DNA from 4 places in the Streptomyces sp. NPDC005566 genome. Region 1 is predicted to be linked to each of the others. Evidence: riboswitches for the same ligand, from Rfam matches in the RefSeq annotation. Region 1 holds a riboswitch; each other region holds the start of a gene.

What was found. A riboswitch is a leader RNA that binds a small molecule or an ion and turns the genes downstream of it on or off. The one in region 1 is predicted to bind cyclic di-AMP.
Positions count from the first base shown of each region.
Region 2: linked by a shared signal. The riboswitch ahead of ABZS61_RS22005 (M23 family metallopeptidase) and the one ahead of ABZS61_RS09645 (transglycosylase family protein) in region 1 are both predicted to bind cyclic di-AMP.
Region 3: linked by a shared signal. The riboswitch ahead of ABZS61_RS28540 (M23 family metallopeptidase) and the one ahead of ABZS61_RS09645 (transglycosylase family protein) in region 1 are both predicted to bind cyclic di-AMP.
Region 4: linked by a shared signal. The riboswitch ahead of ABZS61_RS25670 (C40 family peptidase) and the one ahead of ABZS61_RS09645 (transglycosylase family protein) in region 1 are both predicted to bind cyclic di-AMP.

Region 1 is NZ_JBEXDB010000005.1:106,150-110,323, reverse strand. Features, by position in the region: gene ABZS61_RS09655 (cytochrome P450) at 1-1,017, shown strand, start outside; gene ABZS61_RS09650 (transglycosylase family protein) at 1,123-2,085, shown strand; cyclic di-AMP (ydaO/yuaA leader) riboswitch at 2,376-2,546, shown strand; gene ABZS61_RS09645 (transglycosylase family protein) at 2,547-3,236, shown strand; gene eno (phosphopyruvate hydratase) at 3,577-4,174, shown strand, end outside.
Region 2 is NZ_JBEXDB010000013.1:226,577-230,750, forward strand. Features, by position in the region: gene ABZS61_RS22000 (PP2C family protein-serine/threonine phosphatase) at 1-1,153, shown strand, start outside; cyclic di-AMP (ydaO/yuaA leader) riboswitch at 1,388-1,540, shown strand; gene ABZS61_RS22005 (M23 family metallopeptidase) at 1,552-2,589, shown strand; gene ABZS61_RS22010 (aldo/keto reductase) at 2,888-3,832, shown strand; gene ABZS61_RS22015 (PrsW family intramembrane metalloprotease) at 3,845-4,174, opposite strand, start outside.
Region 3 is NZ_JBEXDB010000020.1:109,442-113,615, reverse strand. Features, by position in the region: gene ABZS61_RS28550 (HPr family phosphocarrier protein) at 118-399, shown strand; gene ABZS61_RS28545 (GntR family transcriptional regulator) at 570-1,274, opposite strand; gene ABZS61_RS28540 (M23 family metallopeptidase) at 1,498-2,286, opposite strand; cyclic di-AMP (ydaO/yuaA leader) riboswitch at 2,299-2,466, opposite strand; gene ABZS61_RS28535 (pitrilysin family protein) at 2,659-4,041, opposite strand; gene ABZS61_RS28530 (pitrilysin family protein) at 4,068-4,174, opposite strand, start outside.
Region 4 is NZ_JBEXDB010000017.1:92,242-96,415, reverse strand. Features, by position in the region: gene ABZS61_RS25680 (LysR family transcriptional regulator) at 1-677, opposite strand, end outside; gene ABZS61_RS25675 (LysE family translocator) at 750-1,388, shown strand; gene ABZS61_RS25670 (C40 family peptidase) at 1,545-2,015, opposite strand; cyclic di-AMP (ydaO/yuaA leader) riboswitch at 2,018-2,191, opposite strand; gene ABZS61_RS25665 (haloalkane dehalogenase) at 2,687-3,559, opposite strand; gene ABZS61_RS25660 (TIGR03618 family F420-dependent PPOX class oxidoreductase) at 3,589-3,993, opposite strand; gene ABZS61_RS25655 (NAD(P)H-binding protein) at 3,990-4,174, opposite strand, start outside.

The DNA.
Region 1 (4,174 bases):
GACCTGATGACGCACCTCCTGAACATCGACCCGCCGGACCACACCCGCCTGCGCCGGCTCGTCACCAAGGCGTTCACCCCGCGCCGCGTCGCGGAGTTCGCGCCCCGCGTGCAGGAGCTGACGGACCGCCTCATCGACACGTTCATCGAGGAGGGGAAGGCGGACCTCATCCACGACTTCGCCTTCCCGCTCCCCATCTACGCGATCTGTGACCTGCTGGGGGTGCCCCCGGAGGACCAGGACGACTTCCGGGACTGGGCGGGCATGATGATCAGGCACGGCGGCGGTCCGCGCGGCGGAGTGGCCAGGTCGGTCAAGAAGATGCGCGGCTACCTTGCCGAACTCATCCACCGCAAACGGGAGAATCCCGGCGACGACCTGATCTCGGGACTGATCCGGGCAAGTGACCACGGCGAGCACCTGACCGAGAACGAAGCCGCGGCGATGGCCTTCATCCTGCTGTTCGCCGGCTTCGAGACCACGGTCAACCTCATCGGCAACGGCACCTACGCGCTGCTCCGCAACCCGGAACAGCGCGAGCTGCTCCAGCGCTCGATCGAGGCGGGGGAGACGGAGCTGCTGGCCACGGGGATCGAGGAGTTGCTGCGGTACGACGGTCCGGTGGAGCTCGCCACCTGGAGGTACGCCACGGAACCCGTGACGCTGGGCGGACAGCGCATCGGGGCCGGGGACCCCGTTCTCGTGGTGCTCGCCGCCGCCGACCGGGACCCGGAGCGCTTCCGCGATGCGGACACGCTGGATCTCGCACGGAGTGACAATCAGCACCTCGGGTACGGGCACGGCATCCACTACTGCCTGGGTGCACCGCTGGCCAGGCTGGAGGGCCGGGCGGCATTGGCGACGCTGCTGCGACGCCTCCCCGACCTGCGGCTCGCTGCAGAACCTACCGATTTGCGCTGGCGGGGCGGGCTCATCATGCGTGGACTGCGCACTCTTCCTGTGGAGTTCGGTCCCGGGACGCCGCTCGGAAAAAGTGACACTCTGTCAACTCTGTGACTTTCACGTGATCTCCGCTGCATCGACTTGTGACACACGTTCGAGTGCGGCTAGGTTCACCGTTCGACTCACCAGTCACACGTCAGTCACACGGAAGGCAATCCCATGGGCTCCGCGAACGGCAGACACCGTCGCCCTCGGCAGGCACCCGCCATCGTCGTCGCCGCAGGCGTCACAGGGTCGGCCATCGCCATCCCGCTGCTCGGCGCAACGGGTGCGCACGCAGCCGACGCCTCGACCTGGGACCGGGTCGCCGAGTGCGAGAGCGGTGGCATGTGGAGCGCCGACCTCGGCAACGGCTACTACGGCGGCCTGCAGCTCTCGCAGGACACCTGGTCGGCCTACGGCGGCACGGCGTTCGCGCCCCGCGCCGACCTGGCCAGCCGCTCGCAGCAGATATCCGTGGCGGAGAAGGTGCTCGACGACCAGGGGGTGACGGCGTGGGCCAGCTGCGCGGTGATCTCCGGACTCGCACTCGACAACACGCTCCCGGGTGTCGACCCGGGCAGTGAGCCGACCACCGAGCCGTCGGACGACGCGACCCCGTCCGGCGACGCGTCGGACACCCCCTCGTCCGATGCGTCGGACAACGCGAGCGGGAACAGGAACACGGACAGCAGGGGTGGCGATACCGGCAAGGTCGACAAGTCGACCGGATCCGACACGTCCGACTCCTCTCCCTCGCCCGAGACGTCCGAGGCCTCCGACGGATCGACGGAAGCGCCGGGCGGTAAGCACCGCGGCACTCCGGCCCCGGAGGCGAGCGCCGGTGCGGGCTCGACGGACGGGCGCGAGTCCGGTCGGCACGCGTCGCGCGGTGACGCCGAAGCGCGCAAGGGCGGCGACGGCACCTACACCGTCCGCACCGGAGACAACCTCTGGGCGATCGCGGACGCGCAGGAGCTGCCCGGCGGCTGGACGGCGCTCTACGAGGCGAACAAGGACGAGCTGGGCTCCGACCCGGACCTGATCCTTCCCGGGCAGAACCTCGACCTGGGTCTCGACCTGGGCGCCCAGGCGGACGAGAAGAGCGCCGAGGCCGGTGCGGAAGCCGCTGTCGGCAACTGATCCAATTCGGGAAAACACCCCAAAAGCGGGGGCAGTTCAGAGGCCTATGTCCACTTATGTCTAAGTGAGACATGGGTCTCTTTGCGTCAACTCACGCGTCTCGCCCGCCGGGTTCGCCGACGACGCCTCCGACCTGCGGAAATGATCCCTCGCCCGGTGCGAGTACGGGCTGATTGTCCGTGATGTCCATCTTTGAATGTGGGGGTTGCCTATGTTTACGGTCGGAACCGCTCGCACCGCGGGCACCTTCGACCGTCACGCCGAATCCTGCCGTCGGCCGAAGGGATTCGACGCGTAAAGCGCCGTAGGCAGGAGCGGGGGACCCAGGTAAGTGCCGGACCCGGCCGTCGGAAGACGGGTGAGGGTCGGCTCGGGGTGAAGTCGCTCGCCAGTGCGAGCGACCGGGCAACTCACAGGCCCGAACCCGACAGCTCACCTCGTAGGCGTCGGTGAGGAGAACCATGCTGCTTTCGAGCAAGGGCAAGCACCGTCGCCCGTCCAAGGCCGTCCGTATCGCCACCCTGGCCGGCGTCGCCGGTGCCGCGGTCGCCGTCCCGCTGATGGGTGCGACCGGCGCCTCCGCCGCTTCCGTCGCCACGTGGGACGCCGTCGCGCAGTGCGAGTCCGGTGGCAACTGGTCCATCAACACCGGCAACGGCTACTACGGCGGTCTGCAGTTCTCGCAGTCCAGCTGGGCAGCCGCCGGCGGTACGCAGTTCGCCGCCCGCGCCGACCTGGCCACCAAGGCTCAGCAGATCACCGCAGCCGAGAAGCTTCTCGACCTGCAGGGCCCGGGCGCCTGGGCCTGCGCCGGTGCCGGCGGCCTGACCAACGACGGTGTGGACCCGGGTGTCGACACCGCCGCGCCGAGCGCCGACAAGGCCGCCCAGCCGGAGCGCAAGGCCGAGCAGCCCACCACGCGCAGCGAGAAGCGCACCGCCCCCGAGGCCTCGAAGACCGTCACGACCCCGACCGGCGACAAGGTCAAGAAGGGTGACGGCGAGTACAAGGTGAAGGCCGGCGACACCCTGAGCACGATCGCCGACGCGAAGAAGGTCAAGGGCGGCTGGCAGAAGCTGTTCAAGCTCAACGACGACATCGTCGAGGACGCCGACCTGATCTTCCCGGGTCAGCAGCTCCACCTGAAGTAGTCCCGGGTCTCTCCTCCCCGAAGGCTTCAGGGCCGCGGAAGGGTGTCCGGCGGCACCCGACGTGTTCCCTCCCGGCCCGGCGCACTCACCCCCGTGTGCGCCGGGCCGGGGTCGTGTCCGCGGTGTGCCGCACGGGCCCACCGCGGACGGGATCGTTCAACTCTTGCGGTTACCGGTCAGTAGATTTCTGGACCTTTGCCCGGAATGCAAGCCCTTGGGTCCTTTTTCGTCCCAGGGGACGGGCGGTCGGCCGACGCAGGGGGCAGAGCCGGTTAGGCTCGGGGCGCAAGGCCACAGTGACCCTGCACAACCAGCGTCATATCCCAGAAGGAGATGCCTCGTGCCGTCCATCGACGTCGTCGTAGCCAGGGAAATCCTCGACTCCCGGGGAAACCCCACGGTCGAGGTCGAGGTTGGCCTCGACGACGGCAGCACGGGACGTGCTGCTGTTCCGTCCGGCGCCTCCACCGGTGCGTTCGAGGCCATCGAGCTTCGCGACGGTGACCCCAACCGCTACCACGGCAAGGGTGTCGAGAAGGCCGTCCTCGCCGTCATCGAGCAGATCGGCCCGGAGCTCGTCGGGTACGACGCCACCGAGCAGCGCCTCATCGACCAGGCGATGTTCGACCTCGACGCCACCGAGAACAAGGGCTCCCTCGGCGCCAACGCCATCCTCGGCGTCTCGCTGGCCGTGGCCCACGCCGCGTCCGAGGCGTCCGACCTGCCGCTGTTCCGCTACCTCGGCGGCCCGAACGCGCACCTGCTGCCCGTTCCGATGATGAACATCCTGAACGGCGGCTCGCACGCCGACTCCAACGTGGACATCCAGGAGTTCATGATCGCGCCGATCGGCGCCGAGTCGTTCTCCGAGGCCCTTCGCTGGGGCGCGGAGATCTACCACACGCTGAAGAAGGTCCTGAAGACCAAGGGCCTGTCCA
Region 2 (4,174 bases), on a different contig from region 1:
GAAGCGGGAGAGGCGGCGCGGCGGAGCTGCTGGAGGTGCCCGCACGCGGCGGTTCGTACGTCTGCTGCCCGCTCTGATGATCGCGGCCGGGCTGGTCTTCGACCTCGCTACGCCGCCCGAGGTCAGTGCCGTCCCCCTGTTCGCGGCGGCCCCGCTGATCGCCGCACCGTTCTTCTCGCTGGCGAGCACGATCCGTACGGCTGTGGCCGCGATCCTGACGGTCCTGGCCATCCGGTTGTACGACGACACCATCTCGGACGTCGCCCCGGTCACCGAGCTGATCACCCTGGTCACCGTTTCCGCGCTCGCCGTCGTCATCAACGGCGTCGTCCGGCGCAGCAACGAGCAGCTGGCCTCCGCCCGGGTCATCGCGGAGACCGCGATGCGCGCGGTGCTCCCGACACCGGAGGACCGGATCGGCGGGCTGCTGGTTGCGGCGCGGTACGAGGCGGCGCAGGCGGACGAGTTCGTCGGCGGTGACCTGTTCGCCGTCGCGGACACCCCGCACGGGGTGCGGCTGGTCGTCGGGGACGTACGGGGCAAGGGGCTGGCCGCCGTGGAGGCGGTGGCCGTGGTGATCGGGGCGTTCCGGGAGGCCGCCGAGCAGGAGCTGTCGCTGGAGGGCGTGGCGCAGCGGCTGGAGCGGGCGCTGGCGCGGGAGGGGACACGGCGCGGCGGGCTCGACTCCATGGAGGGGTTCGTCACCGCCGTGCTCGCCGAGATCCCGGTGGGTTCGGGCAGGCTGCGGATCGTCAACCGCGGCCACCCCGAGCCGATCCTGCTGCACACGGACGGGGCGCTCGAGGTGCTGGCGCCGACCGCGCCCGCGCTGCCGATCGGGATGGACCTGGGGGTGTGGCCGGACCGGTCGGACGAGTGGGAGCTGCCTGCCGGGGCGACGCTCCTGGTGTTCACGGACGGCCTCTCCGAAGCGCGGGACGCGGACGGGGTCTTCTACGACCCGGCGGCCCGGCTGCGCGGCCGGATCTTCCCGGGGCCCGACGAACTGCTCTCGGCGCTCACCGACGACGTGCGGCTCCACACGGGGGGCCATGCCGTGGACGACATGGCGCTGCTCGCGGTCGGCCGGCCCGCCCGGGGGCAGCCGGAGCGGCGGACGACTGTGAAGATCGTGGGGCGAGGCGATGGATGAGCGGTTGCCACGGTGTGTAGTCGAAGGACGCCGCTCCGCATAACATGTGATGCAACGTCAGAAACTGATGCCCCGGCGGGGAATACTCAACTCGCCCGTTTCGGACCGTTAATTCCATGAAAGTCCACGTCAAAGCCGTGAATGATCAACGGGAACAGCTTGGAATCGGGCCCGTGTGTCTATTAACGTTCGATAACGCAGCGCGGTTGTCCCAGTCGTCGCAAGAGGCGGCACCGTGCGCGAGCGCCGAATTCCGCAAGGAAACCGGGGAACCACCTACATGGGGTGAATCGGACACCTGTGTCTCGTGAGAGGCAGAGGGGCCCGTAGGAGACCTTCCTGCTCCGAACCCGTCAGCTAACCCGGTAGGCGAGAAGGAAGGAAAGGAGTGCGCCCACGTGGCGTCCAATCAGCCTGCCCCCGAGGCCCCGTCACCCTTCAGGTCCGACAGCTTCGGTGACGAGGGCAGGACATGGGAGGAATGGAACCCCACCGAGGAGTCCATCCGTCCCGTACGCGGCAGGCACCGCGTAGCCAAGCAGCGTGGCCTCGCCCGTAGCTCCACCGTCCTCGGTGTCGGCGTCATCGCGGCCGTCGGCGCGGGTGGCATGGCCACTGCGCAGAGCAAGCCGCCGGTCTCCATTTCCCTTCCCGATTCCATCGCGGACAATCTCCCCGACGCCAAGTCCCTGCCCGGCGTGAGCGCGTTCATGTCGGACGACTCCGCGGACAACGGCACCGTCGCCACGGCCTCCCCGCTCACCACCGCCGGCATCACGGCCGCCGAGGCCGAGCAGGGCACGAGCAACGCCGGTGAGGCGCTGCGCGCCCGCATCCTCCAGCAGGCCGAGCAGCAGCAGGCCGGAGCCGAGGCCGAGGCCAAGGCCGCGGAGGAGAAGGCGGCAGCCGAGGAGGCGGCCGCCAAGGCCGCGAAGCAGCAGAGCGACGCCGAGGCGAAGGCCGCCGCCGAGAAGAAGGCTGCGGAGATCGCGGCGAAGAAGAAGGCCGAGGCCGAGCGCCTCGCCAAGCTCGCCGCCAGCTACGCCCTCCCGACCTCCTCGTACACGATCACCTCGACCTTCGGCCAGGCCGGTTCGATGTGGTCCTCCGGCTACCACACCGGTCTCGACTTCGCGGCGCCTACGGGCACCCCGATCAAGGCTGTGCACAGCGGCACGGTGAAGTCGGCGGGCTGGTCGGGTTCGTACGGGTACCACACCGTCATCGAGCTGGACGACGGTACGGAGATCTCGTACAGCCACCAGTCCTCGATGGACGTCACCGCCGGCCAGCGGGTCACCACCGGTGAGACCATCGGCCGCGTGGGCGCCACCGGCAATGTGACCGGCCCTCACCTCCACCTGGAGGTCCACACCGCGGACGGCTCGGGCATCGACCCGATGAGCTGGCTGCGCAGCAAGGGCCTCTCCATCTGAGTACTCCCGGTCCGAGGGCTCCGCGGCGCTTCCGCCGAGCCCTCGCCGGTTCTCCGTGCTGCTCGGAGGTGCTTCCGTCGGGCCTTCCCCGGTTCTCCGCCGAGCGTTCGCGCGGGCGGGCGGCTTCCCCGGTTCTCCGCCGAGCGTTCGCGCGGGCGGACGGGTCAGCTGAACCCCGGCGGACGGCCCACCTGAACTCCGGCGGCCCTGGCGCACCCCCCCGACGTCAGGGCTGCCGGTCTGCCCGTGGTCCGCATCCATCGGAATAGTCGCCTGAGCGGACTGGTTTGTTCCAGGTATGACTTCACTCCGCACACTCGGTTCCTCGAGCCTCCAGGTCTTCCCGCTCGCACTGGGCGGCAACGTCTTCGGCTGGACGGCCGATGAGGACGGGTCCTTCGCCGTCCTGGACGCGTACGCCGCGGCCGGCGGCAACTTCATCGACACGGCCGACTCGTACTCCGCCTGGGCCCCGGGCAACGAAGGCGGCGAGTCGGAGACGCTCGTCGGCAAGTGGCTCGCGTCGCGCTCCAACCGCTCCGACATCGTCGTCGCCACGAAGGTCGGCGCCCACCCCGAGTTCAAGGGGCTCGCCGGCGCGACCATCAAGGGCGCCGCCGAGGCCTCGCTGCGCCGGCTCGGCACCGACCACATCGACCTCTACTACACGCACTTCGACGACGAGACCGTCCCCGTGGAGGAGATCATCACCGCGCTCGACCAGCTGGTGAAGGAGGGCAAGGTGCGTGAGATCGCCGCTTCCAACATCAGCCCCGAGCGGCTCCGGGCCTCCCTGGAGTTCTCCGAGCGCGAGGGCCTCGCCCGCTACGTCGCGCTGCAGCCGCACTACAACCTCGTCTCGCGCGACACCTACGAGGGCGAGCTCCAGGACACGGCGGCGAAGGCGGGCCTCGCCGCCGTCCCGTACTTCGCACTGGCCTCGGGCTTCCTCACCGGCAAGTACCGGCCCGGCACAGCGGTCGACAGCGCGCGGGCCGACGGCGCGGCCAGGCACCTGGAGTCGGAACGCGGCCGCAAGGTGCTCGCGGCGCTCGACAGGGCGGCCCAGGAGCACGACGCGGAGATCGCCACGGTCGCGCTGGCCTGGCTTGCCGCCCGGCCGACCGTCGCCGCGCCGATCGCGTCCGCCCGCACGGTCGGGCAGGTGCCCGCATTGGTGGCGGTGGCAGACCTGCGGCTGACCGACGAGGACCTCGCGGACCTCACCGAAGCATCCGCCTGACACCTCGCCCGGTTACGCGGGGGGTGGCCGGCCGTTCTGCTGGTGACCGTCGTGCAGATACGGGTTGTACCCGCCGTAGTGCCGGTGGGGTGCGGGGAGCTGCTGCGGATACGGGGCGGGCCGCTGCTGGTACGGGTCCGGCTGCGGGAACCTGCGGGGGGACGGAACCGCGGCCGGGCCCATGGACGCCGCGCCGCGCAGGGCCCGGTACCGGCCCGTCGCGTGGGCCGCGTACGTCAGGGCAGGGCCGGCGACCTCCCGGCGCTGCCACAGGTGGTGCAGCAGCTCCTGCTCGCGCTCGGCGAAGTCCGGGCCGGGTGTGTCGCGGCGGGCTCTCCGGCG
Region 3 (4,174 bases), on a different contig from region 1:
CGCGGGCAGTCTGAGGGAGCCGACCGGCGGTGGCGGCAGGGCAGGAGGTCGGGCACAGCAGTGCGCACTGCATGAGAGACTGGTCTAGACAACCATTGATACGTGAAGGGCAGAACCATGGCTGAGCGCCGCGTCAACGTCGGTTGGGCCGAGGGCCTGCACGCCCGCCCCGCATCCATCTTCGTCCGTGCCGCCACGGCCTCCGGCGTCCCCGTGACGATCGCCAAGGCCGACGGCAACCCGGTGAACGCCGCCTCCATGCTCGCGGTGCTCGGCCTGGGTGCCCAGGGTGGCGAGGAGATCGTGCTCGCGTCCGAGGCGGACGACGCCGAAGCCGCCCTGGACCGTCTGGCGAAGCTGGTCACCGAGGGGCTCGAGGAGCTTCCGGAGACCGTCTGATTCCGCCCGCTCCGGGCAGGAATTACTTCCTCGACAAAGCCGCGGTATCCCCATCGGGAACCGTGGCTTTCTCGTTTCCGGGAAGCCCCGGACCACCGTGACGAAGACCCGAATTCGGGCAGCATAAAGAAAGCCCTTCCGAATTCACTTCTTTGTATACGGCGCCATTGTTAATGCCGGACACCTGCGATGTTTACAGAATGTTGCGAAGTCCTCACCCGGGCCGGACCGGTCGTGCGGCCCGGCCGGTCCGTGCGCCGCAGGCGGTGGGCGGCGGTGGCCCGCTCGGCGTGCTGGGCCGCGAGCACCCTGGCCCGCTCCGCGTCACCGCGCGCCACGGCGTCCACGATGGCGCCGTGCTCGGCCCAGGAATCGGCGGGGCGGGCCGGATGCTCGACCGCGTACATCCAGGTGATCTTGTGCCTGAGCTGGGTGAGCAGCGCGATGAGGGCGGGGCTGGCCGACGCCTGGGCCAGCGTCTCGTGGAACCAGCCGCCCAGCGAGCGCAGATCCTCCCCCTCGCCCCGGCGGACCCGCTCCTGCCCCAGTCTGACCAGGCCTCGGAGCACCTTGAGGTGGGCCTCGGTACGGCGCTGGGCGGCACGCGCGGCGCCCAGCGGCTCCAGGAGCATGCGGATCTCCAGGAGGTCGGCGGCCTCCTGCTCCGTGGGCTCGGCGACGCAGGCACCGGCGTGCCGGCGGGTGACGACGAACCCCTCGGACTCCAGGGTGCGCAGTGCCTCGCGCACCGGGACGCGGGAGACCCCGTACCGACGTGCGAGCACCTCCTCGGTGAGGCGGCTGCCGCGTTCGAAGACACCGGAGACGATGTCGTCACGGATTGCCGTGCATACCGAATGCGCGGGAATGCGCATGTCCGAACCTCCGCCTTAATCCCCGCGTAACGCGGCCGATCGACGCCTGTTCTGTGACTCTATTGCAATCAGTCGCAATTTCCGATGGCGGAGCGGAATCCATGGATATCTTCCAGCCGACGAGTACTTCTCCGGCGGTTCGCGGCGGAGCAGTCCCGGGGCGCGGCACGACGAAGGCCCCGGCGGGTGCCGGGGCCTTCGGGAAGCTGTGCGGTACGAGGTCTCAGACCTGGAGACCGTGCGCTCGGAGGTAGGCGACGGGATCCATGTCGGACCCGTACTCCGGGGTGGTCCGCGCCTCGAAGTGCAGGTGCGGTCCGGTGGAGTTGCCGGTGGAGCCCGACAGGCCTATCTGCTGCCCCGAGGTGACGCTCTGTCCGACGGACACGCCGATCGAGGAGAGGTGGCCGTACTGGGTGTAGGTGCCGTCCGTCATCCGGAGCACGATGTTGTTGCCGTACGCGCCGCCCCAGCCCGCCGTGACGACGGTACCGGCGCCGACCGCGACGACGGAGCTGCCGGACGCGGCGCGGAAGTCGACGCCGGAGTGGCTGCCGGAGGACCAGAGGGCACCGCTGGACTTGTAGCCGGTGGTCACGGAGGAGCCGGCGACCGGGAGGTGGAAGGCGTTCAGCCGGGCGCGCTCGGCGGCACGGGCGGCGCGTGCCTCGGCCTCACGGACCTCCTTGGCGCGGGCTTCGGCCTTGCGCTTCGCCTCGGCCTTCGCCTTTGCCTTTGCCGCAGCTTCGGCCTTCGCCTTCGCCGCGACGTCGGCCTGGTGCTGCTGCGCCTCGGCCTGGGCGTCGATCTGCGCGGCGAGAGTGGTGTCGATGGCAACGGCCTGGGTCAGACCGGTGACGGTGAGGGCCTCGGAGTCCGCGGCGAGGGCCGGGGAGGCCGTTGCGCCGATGACGCCGGTGGTGGCCAGAGCCGCGATGCCGGCGACCTTGGCGCTCCTGCGCGTCAGGCGGCTCGGGGCACGGTGCTTCCCGGTGGCACGGGTGAACGCCATGGAGGGGCTGATCCTTTCCTTCCTTCTCGCCTACCGGGTTAGCTGACGGGTTCGGAGCAGGAAGGTCTCCTACGGATTCCCCGCCTCGTACGAGACGCGGACATCCGATTCACCCCAGGGACTACGTGGGTCCCCGGCTCCCCAGGCTCGCGCCTGACGGGGACTCGGCGATGACTGTCCGGCGCCGCGGGTGCGGCATACGTCTGGCGGACAGCCGAGCCGACGCTAGGCCGGGCGACTTTCAATCACCAAACGGACAGGTCGCTTTGTCGGACATCCCACAGGCCATACAGGAACGCATTGCACCAAATCAGACAAAAGGGAGAACCCCGGCGAGTGCGTGCTCGCCGGGGTTCGCCCTGTCCTGTTCCGTCAGCCGGTGACGACCGACACCTCGCCGATACCCAGCGCCCTCACGGGCTCCGCGATCTGCGAAGCGTCCCCCACGAGGACCGTGACCAGCCGGTCCACGGGGAACGCGTTGACCACCGCGGCCGTCGCCTCCACCGTGCCGGTCTCCGCCAGGCGCGCGTACAGCTGGGCCTGGTAGTCGTCCGGGAGGTGCTGCTCCACCTGGTCGGCGAGGGTGCCCGCGACCGATGCCGCCGTCTCGAACTTCAGCGGGGCGACCCCTACGAGGTTCTGTACGGCGGTCTCGCGCTCGGCGTCCGTCAGTCCCTCGGCCGCCAGGGTGCGCAGGACCTTCCAGAGGTCGTCCAGGGCCGCCCCGGTGGACTCCGTGTCCACGGAGCCGCTGATGGCGAGCATCGCGGCGCCGGTCGCCCCGGATGCGGATCCGGGTGCCGTCGAACGCAGCACCTGGCCGAAGGCCCGGACCCCGTAGGTGTAGCCCTTCTCCTCGCGCAGGACGCGGTCGAGACGTGAGGTGAGGGTGCCGCCCAGGCAGTACGTGCCCAGGACCTGGGCGGGCCAGACGCTGTCGTGCCGGTCGGCGCCGATCCGGCCGAGCAGCAGTTGCGTCTGCACGGCCCCGGGACGGTCCACGATCACTACCCGGCCCGTGTCGTCCGCGGTGATCGGAGGCACCGGGCGCGACTGACCGGCGTTGCCCGACCAGTCACCGATGGTGTCCGCGAGCAGCGTGTCCAGATCGACCCCGGTGAGATCACCGACGATGACGGCCGTCGCGGTGGACGGGCGGACATGGGCGTCGTAGAAGGCGCGCACGCCCGCGGCGTCGATCCGGCGCACGGTCTCCTCGGTGCCCTGGCGCGGACGCGACATCCGCGCCGTGGCAGGGAACAGCTCCTTGGAGAGCTGCTTGGCGGCACGCCGGGCGGGGTTGGCCTGCTCGTGCGGAATCTCGTCGAGCCGGTTGCCCACCAGGCGCTCCACCTCGCTCTCGGTGAACGCCGGCGCCCGCAGCGCTTCGGCGACCAGGCCGAGCGCCTTGGAGAGCCGGGAGACCGGGACCTCCAGCGAGACCCGGACACCGGGGTGGTCGGCGTGCGCGTCGAGCGTGGCACCACAACGCTCCAGCTCGGCGGCGAACTCCTCCGCGGAGTGCTTGTCGGTGCCCTCGGACAGCGCGCGCGCCATGATCGTGGCCACACCGTCCAGCCCCTCGGGCTCGGCGTCGAGCGGCGCGTCCAGGAAGATCTCCACGGCGACGACCTGCTGGCCGGGGCGGTGGCAGCGCAGCACGGTCAGGCCATTGGGCAGAGCGCCGCGATCGGGCGCGGGAAAGGCCCAGGGCCTGGCCTCGCCTGCGGTCGGCTGCGGGTGGTACTCCATCGCTACTCCAGTCACGGCGGCGTCGGTCACTTCTCGGCCCCCTCGTGGTCGTCGGTGCTGCCTGCGGCATCCTCGGCCTCGTCCGCCGGCTCGACCGGCTCGTAGACCAGGACCGCCCGGTTGTCGGGACGCA
Region 4 (4,174 bases), on a different contig from region 1:
ACCACGGCAGGTGTCGCCCCGGCATCGGCCAGTGCGCGCTCCACCCCCTGCCTGGGGGGATGCGCGGGTGCACTGCTGATCAGCGGACGGCCCGCCAGCTCGGCAACCGGGAGTCGGCCGCTGCCCTCGGACAGCGCCTGCCCCACGGCCGTGATCAGTACGAGCTCCTCGACCAGCAGTGGCTCGGCGGACACCCCGGCGGGCAGCGGATCGGCGACAGCCGGTTCGTACGCATGGGTCAGCGCCAGATCCACGTCTCCCGCGGCCACGGCGGCGACCCCGCCGGGCGGCTCGTAGTCGGTCACGGTGAGTTCCACGTCCGGGTGGGCACGCCGGAACGCACTGAGCACCGGCGGCAGCAGATGAATGCCGGCCGTGGTGAAGGTGCCGACCCGCAGCCGCCCTCCCGACAGTCCCGCGAGCCGGGCCAGCTCGTGCCGCGCCTGGTCCATCTCGTCCAGGACCCGTCGGGCACGCCCGGCCAGCAGTTCACCGGCAGCCGTCAGGCGCGCCCCGCGATGGTGGCGCACCAGCAGGGCGGCCCCGGCCTCCCGCTCCAGTTTCGCGAGCTGCTGGGAGAGGGCGGGCGCTGTGTAGCCGAGCCGCGCGGCCGCCTTCGTGATCGAACCGGCCTCGGCGACCGCCACGAGTGCGGCCAGCCGCGTCGGATCGTACATAAAGCATTCCTTTTGGCAGACCCAGAAGATTGCAAGTACACGCTAAAGGGCCGGCCGGGTCAGGGTGTACCCATGGACGCACAACTGCTCGCTTTCGTCCCGGTCGCCGCGGGAATGGTCGCCCTGCCCGGCGCGGACTTCACCGTGGTCGTACGCAACGCCCTCGCCTCGCGCCGGACCGGCATGGCGGCGGCGCTGGGTGTCGCCGGGGGACTGCTCGTGCACACCGCGCTGGCCGTCGCCGGACTCGCGGCGGTGCTGGTGGCGATGCCCGTCCTGTTCCGCACCGTGCAACTGCTCGGTGGTGCCTATGTGCTCCACCTGGGAGTGAGCGCCCTGTACGCGGTCCGGCGGCGGGCGGTTGCGGGCGCCTCCGCACCGGATGAGGCGCCCGCAACCGAGCTGGGGCCGGTACGGGCACTGCGCCAGGGCTTCCTGACCAACGCCCTGAACCCGAAGGCGCCTGTGCTCTTCCTCAGCCTGCTGCCCCAGTTCGTCCCCGACGGGCAGCCGCCGCTTCCCAGAACCCTGCTGCTGGCGGCCGTGGTCGTGCTGCTGGCGCTCCTCTGGTTCCCGGCCGTGGCCCTGTTGGTGGACCGCCTCGGCCGATGGCTGCGCCGGCCGCGTACCGCCCGCGCGATCGAGGGCGGCAGCGGCGCGGCGCTCACGGCGCTGGGGCTCGTGCTGGTGACCGGGCCCCTGCTGCACTGACTCGGCGCGGGACCGGCCCCCGGGTGGGACCGGCCCCCGGGTGGGACCGGCCCCCGGGTGGGACCGGCCCCCGGGTGGGACCGGCCCCCGGGTGGGACCGGCGCCCGGGTGGGACCGGCAGGGACGGCCGACGGGGGTGTCAGCCGGGGGCGGCCGTCAGCGGACCCGCCCGTACCAGATGCTCTTCGACCAGATCCGTTCCAGCCGGACCACCGCCCCGGTCTTCGGCGAGTGCCAGATCTTGCCGCCGCCGGCGTAGATGCCCACGTGGTAGACACTCCGGCCCGCATGGAAGAAGACCAGGTCGCCGCGCCGCCGTTGCGACGAGGAGATGTGACGGGTCTTGTTGTACTGCTGCTGGGCCGTGCGGGGGAGCTTCTTGCCCGCCTTCTTGAACGAGTAGAGCGTGAGGCCCGAACAGTCGAAGCGGTGGGGGCCGCTGGCGCCGTACCTGTAGGGCGATCCCTTCTTCGAGGCGGCGATGTCGAGCGCCCTCGTCGAGTGGGCAGCGGCCTCGGCCTCGTCGACGAGGCCGGGGGCGAGCATGGTTGTGCCTACAGCGAATGTGAGAACCGAGGCCGTACCGACCCGGGCGAAAAGAGACGGGACATGAACCTGCGCAGTCATGCGCAACCCTTCGTCAGCCGCCTGTGAAGGATGACCTGTCGGGTTCGGGCTGGCGAAGTTGCCCGGCCGCACTTGGCGGCTTCACCCCGAGGGTCGAAGGGATATCCCGTCGACCCGTTGCGCTCGGGTCCTCCACTCCTGCCGATCCACTTCTGTCGACCAGGCATCCGGACAGCGGCAGGACTCGGCGTCCGCCCGGACCGCCCCGTCGCGGTGGCGGGGGCTTGTCGTCCCAGGGATCTTTACTCACGGGCTGCCGGATTTCCGCGCTGAAGGTCGTTATGTGAGAGTCATCACGGCTGATCCGTTCGGGTGGACGAGGTGGGGCCGAAGCTGAGGCGACGCTGCGTGACCGGCCCCGTACCAGCAGCGGAACGGTTAATTCCGCTCAGTGTCCGCGCGTCCTGCGCAAGTTGAGCTGTCCCCCGTGAGGGGGATGGTCTACGCCGAACGAGCGAGGAATATTGATCCGCGCATCGGGCGTGTCCGGGCTTCGGGGGGCACCGGCGCAGCCGTTGACGCGACAACTGTTCGAATGTCTTGCCGGGCGCGCGGGAGGCCGTCGGCTCCGCAGCACGGTGTTCGATGGTGACGGTGGTGACGGTGGTTGAGGCGCGTGCACTCCTCGGCGGGAGGCGGGCCTGTGGTGGCACTTCCGCATCGGGGGACTCCTACGGGCGTGCCAGCCCGTGGCGGTCGGCCCAAGCGTTGATTGCCGCAGCCAGTTCCGCGGGGCGGTCCTCCGGGGAGTGGTGTCCGGCCAAGCCGTGGCGGGAGACCTCCAGACCCGCGATGTTCTCCTCGCACCAGGCGACGGCCCTCTGATCGGTCATCGCGCCCGGGCCCGGATCGAACGCGGCAAGCAGCTTGGGAACTTCGGGACTGGCGGCCAGCCAGGCGTCGTAGCGCTCGATGCGGGCCACGACGTCGGCGGGTTCGGAGTCCAGTGGCATCATGCGCGTCCACGCCAGTACCGGGCGGCGGCTGTGCGGGGTCGGGAAGGGGCGGCGGTAGACCTCGAGATCGGCCGGATCCAGTGGGGTGGCCAGCGTGTCCGGGAGCGCATCGATGAACAGCGACTTCTCCAGGATCATCTCCTCACCCACTCCGGGAGTGCGCAGAAGGGTGAACAACTCCCGTCCGGCAGACGGGAAATCATCGCCGACCAACGGTTTGATGATCGTCTCGGTGAAGGCGAGGCCGCGCACGCTGCCCGGGAGGCGGGCGGCGCGGTCGAAGGCGAGCGCGCCACCCCAGTCGTGGCCGACGAGGACGGCCTCGGCAAGGCCGAGGGCGTCGAACCAGGCGTCGAGGTAGCGGGCGTGGTCGTCGAAGGAGTAGGCGAGGTCGGGCTTGCCGGAGTCGCCCATGCCGATGAGGTCGGGGGCCAGGAGACGGCGGCCGGGCGCGGCCACGCCCGGCAGGACGTTCCGCCACAGGTGGGAGGAGGTGGGGTTGCCGTGGAGGAAGACGAACGGCAGCCCGTCGGGGTCGCCGGACTCGCGGTGGTGGAGGGTGGAATCGAGGACGGGAAGGGTGGGCATCGCGTGTCACTGCTTTCTGTACGGGAGATTCAGAGATTGAGGCTCAGGACGCGTTCGACGGTCATTTCTACGACGACCAGGTCCGGCGGGGCGGGCGGGGCCACGTGGTAGCGGGCGGTGTAGCGGCGAACGGCCTCGGCCAGGCGCGCGGGGTCGTCGGTGACGTCGGCCCGGCCTTCGAGAGTGAGCCAGCGGAAGCCCTCCGCCTGGCAGAGGGCGACACGGGCCGAAGCCCCACCTGCCGCCACGTTCCGGGTCTTGCGGGCTCCCGCCCGGGTGGTCACCCGGACCAGGCCGGCGGACGCGTCGAAGGTGAAGCGGACAGGCGTGACGTGCGGGGACCCGTCCGGGCGGAGGCTGGTCAGCGTGGCCGTGCGGGGCATGGCGAGGAACGCCCTTGCGGCGGCCGGCAGTCCGACGGTCGTCCGGCTCACCTCTTCTTCACGCCCTCGTTCCAGATCAGCTTGGCGATGTTCGGTCTCACGGCAGTGGTGATGACACCCATGGCCGTACGGACGTACCGCCGCTCCTCCAGCTCGCGCAGCATGCTCGCCGCGAGGTCGGCACGTGCGGTGAAGACGCCGTCGGCGCTGGTCTCGGCCGTGTGGAAACGGG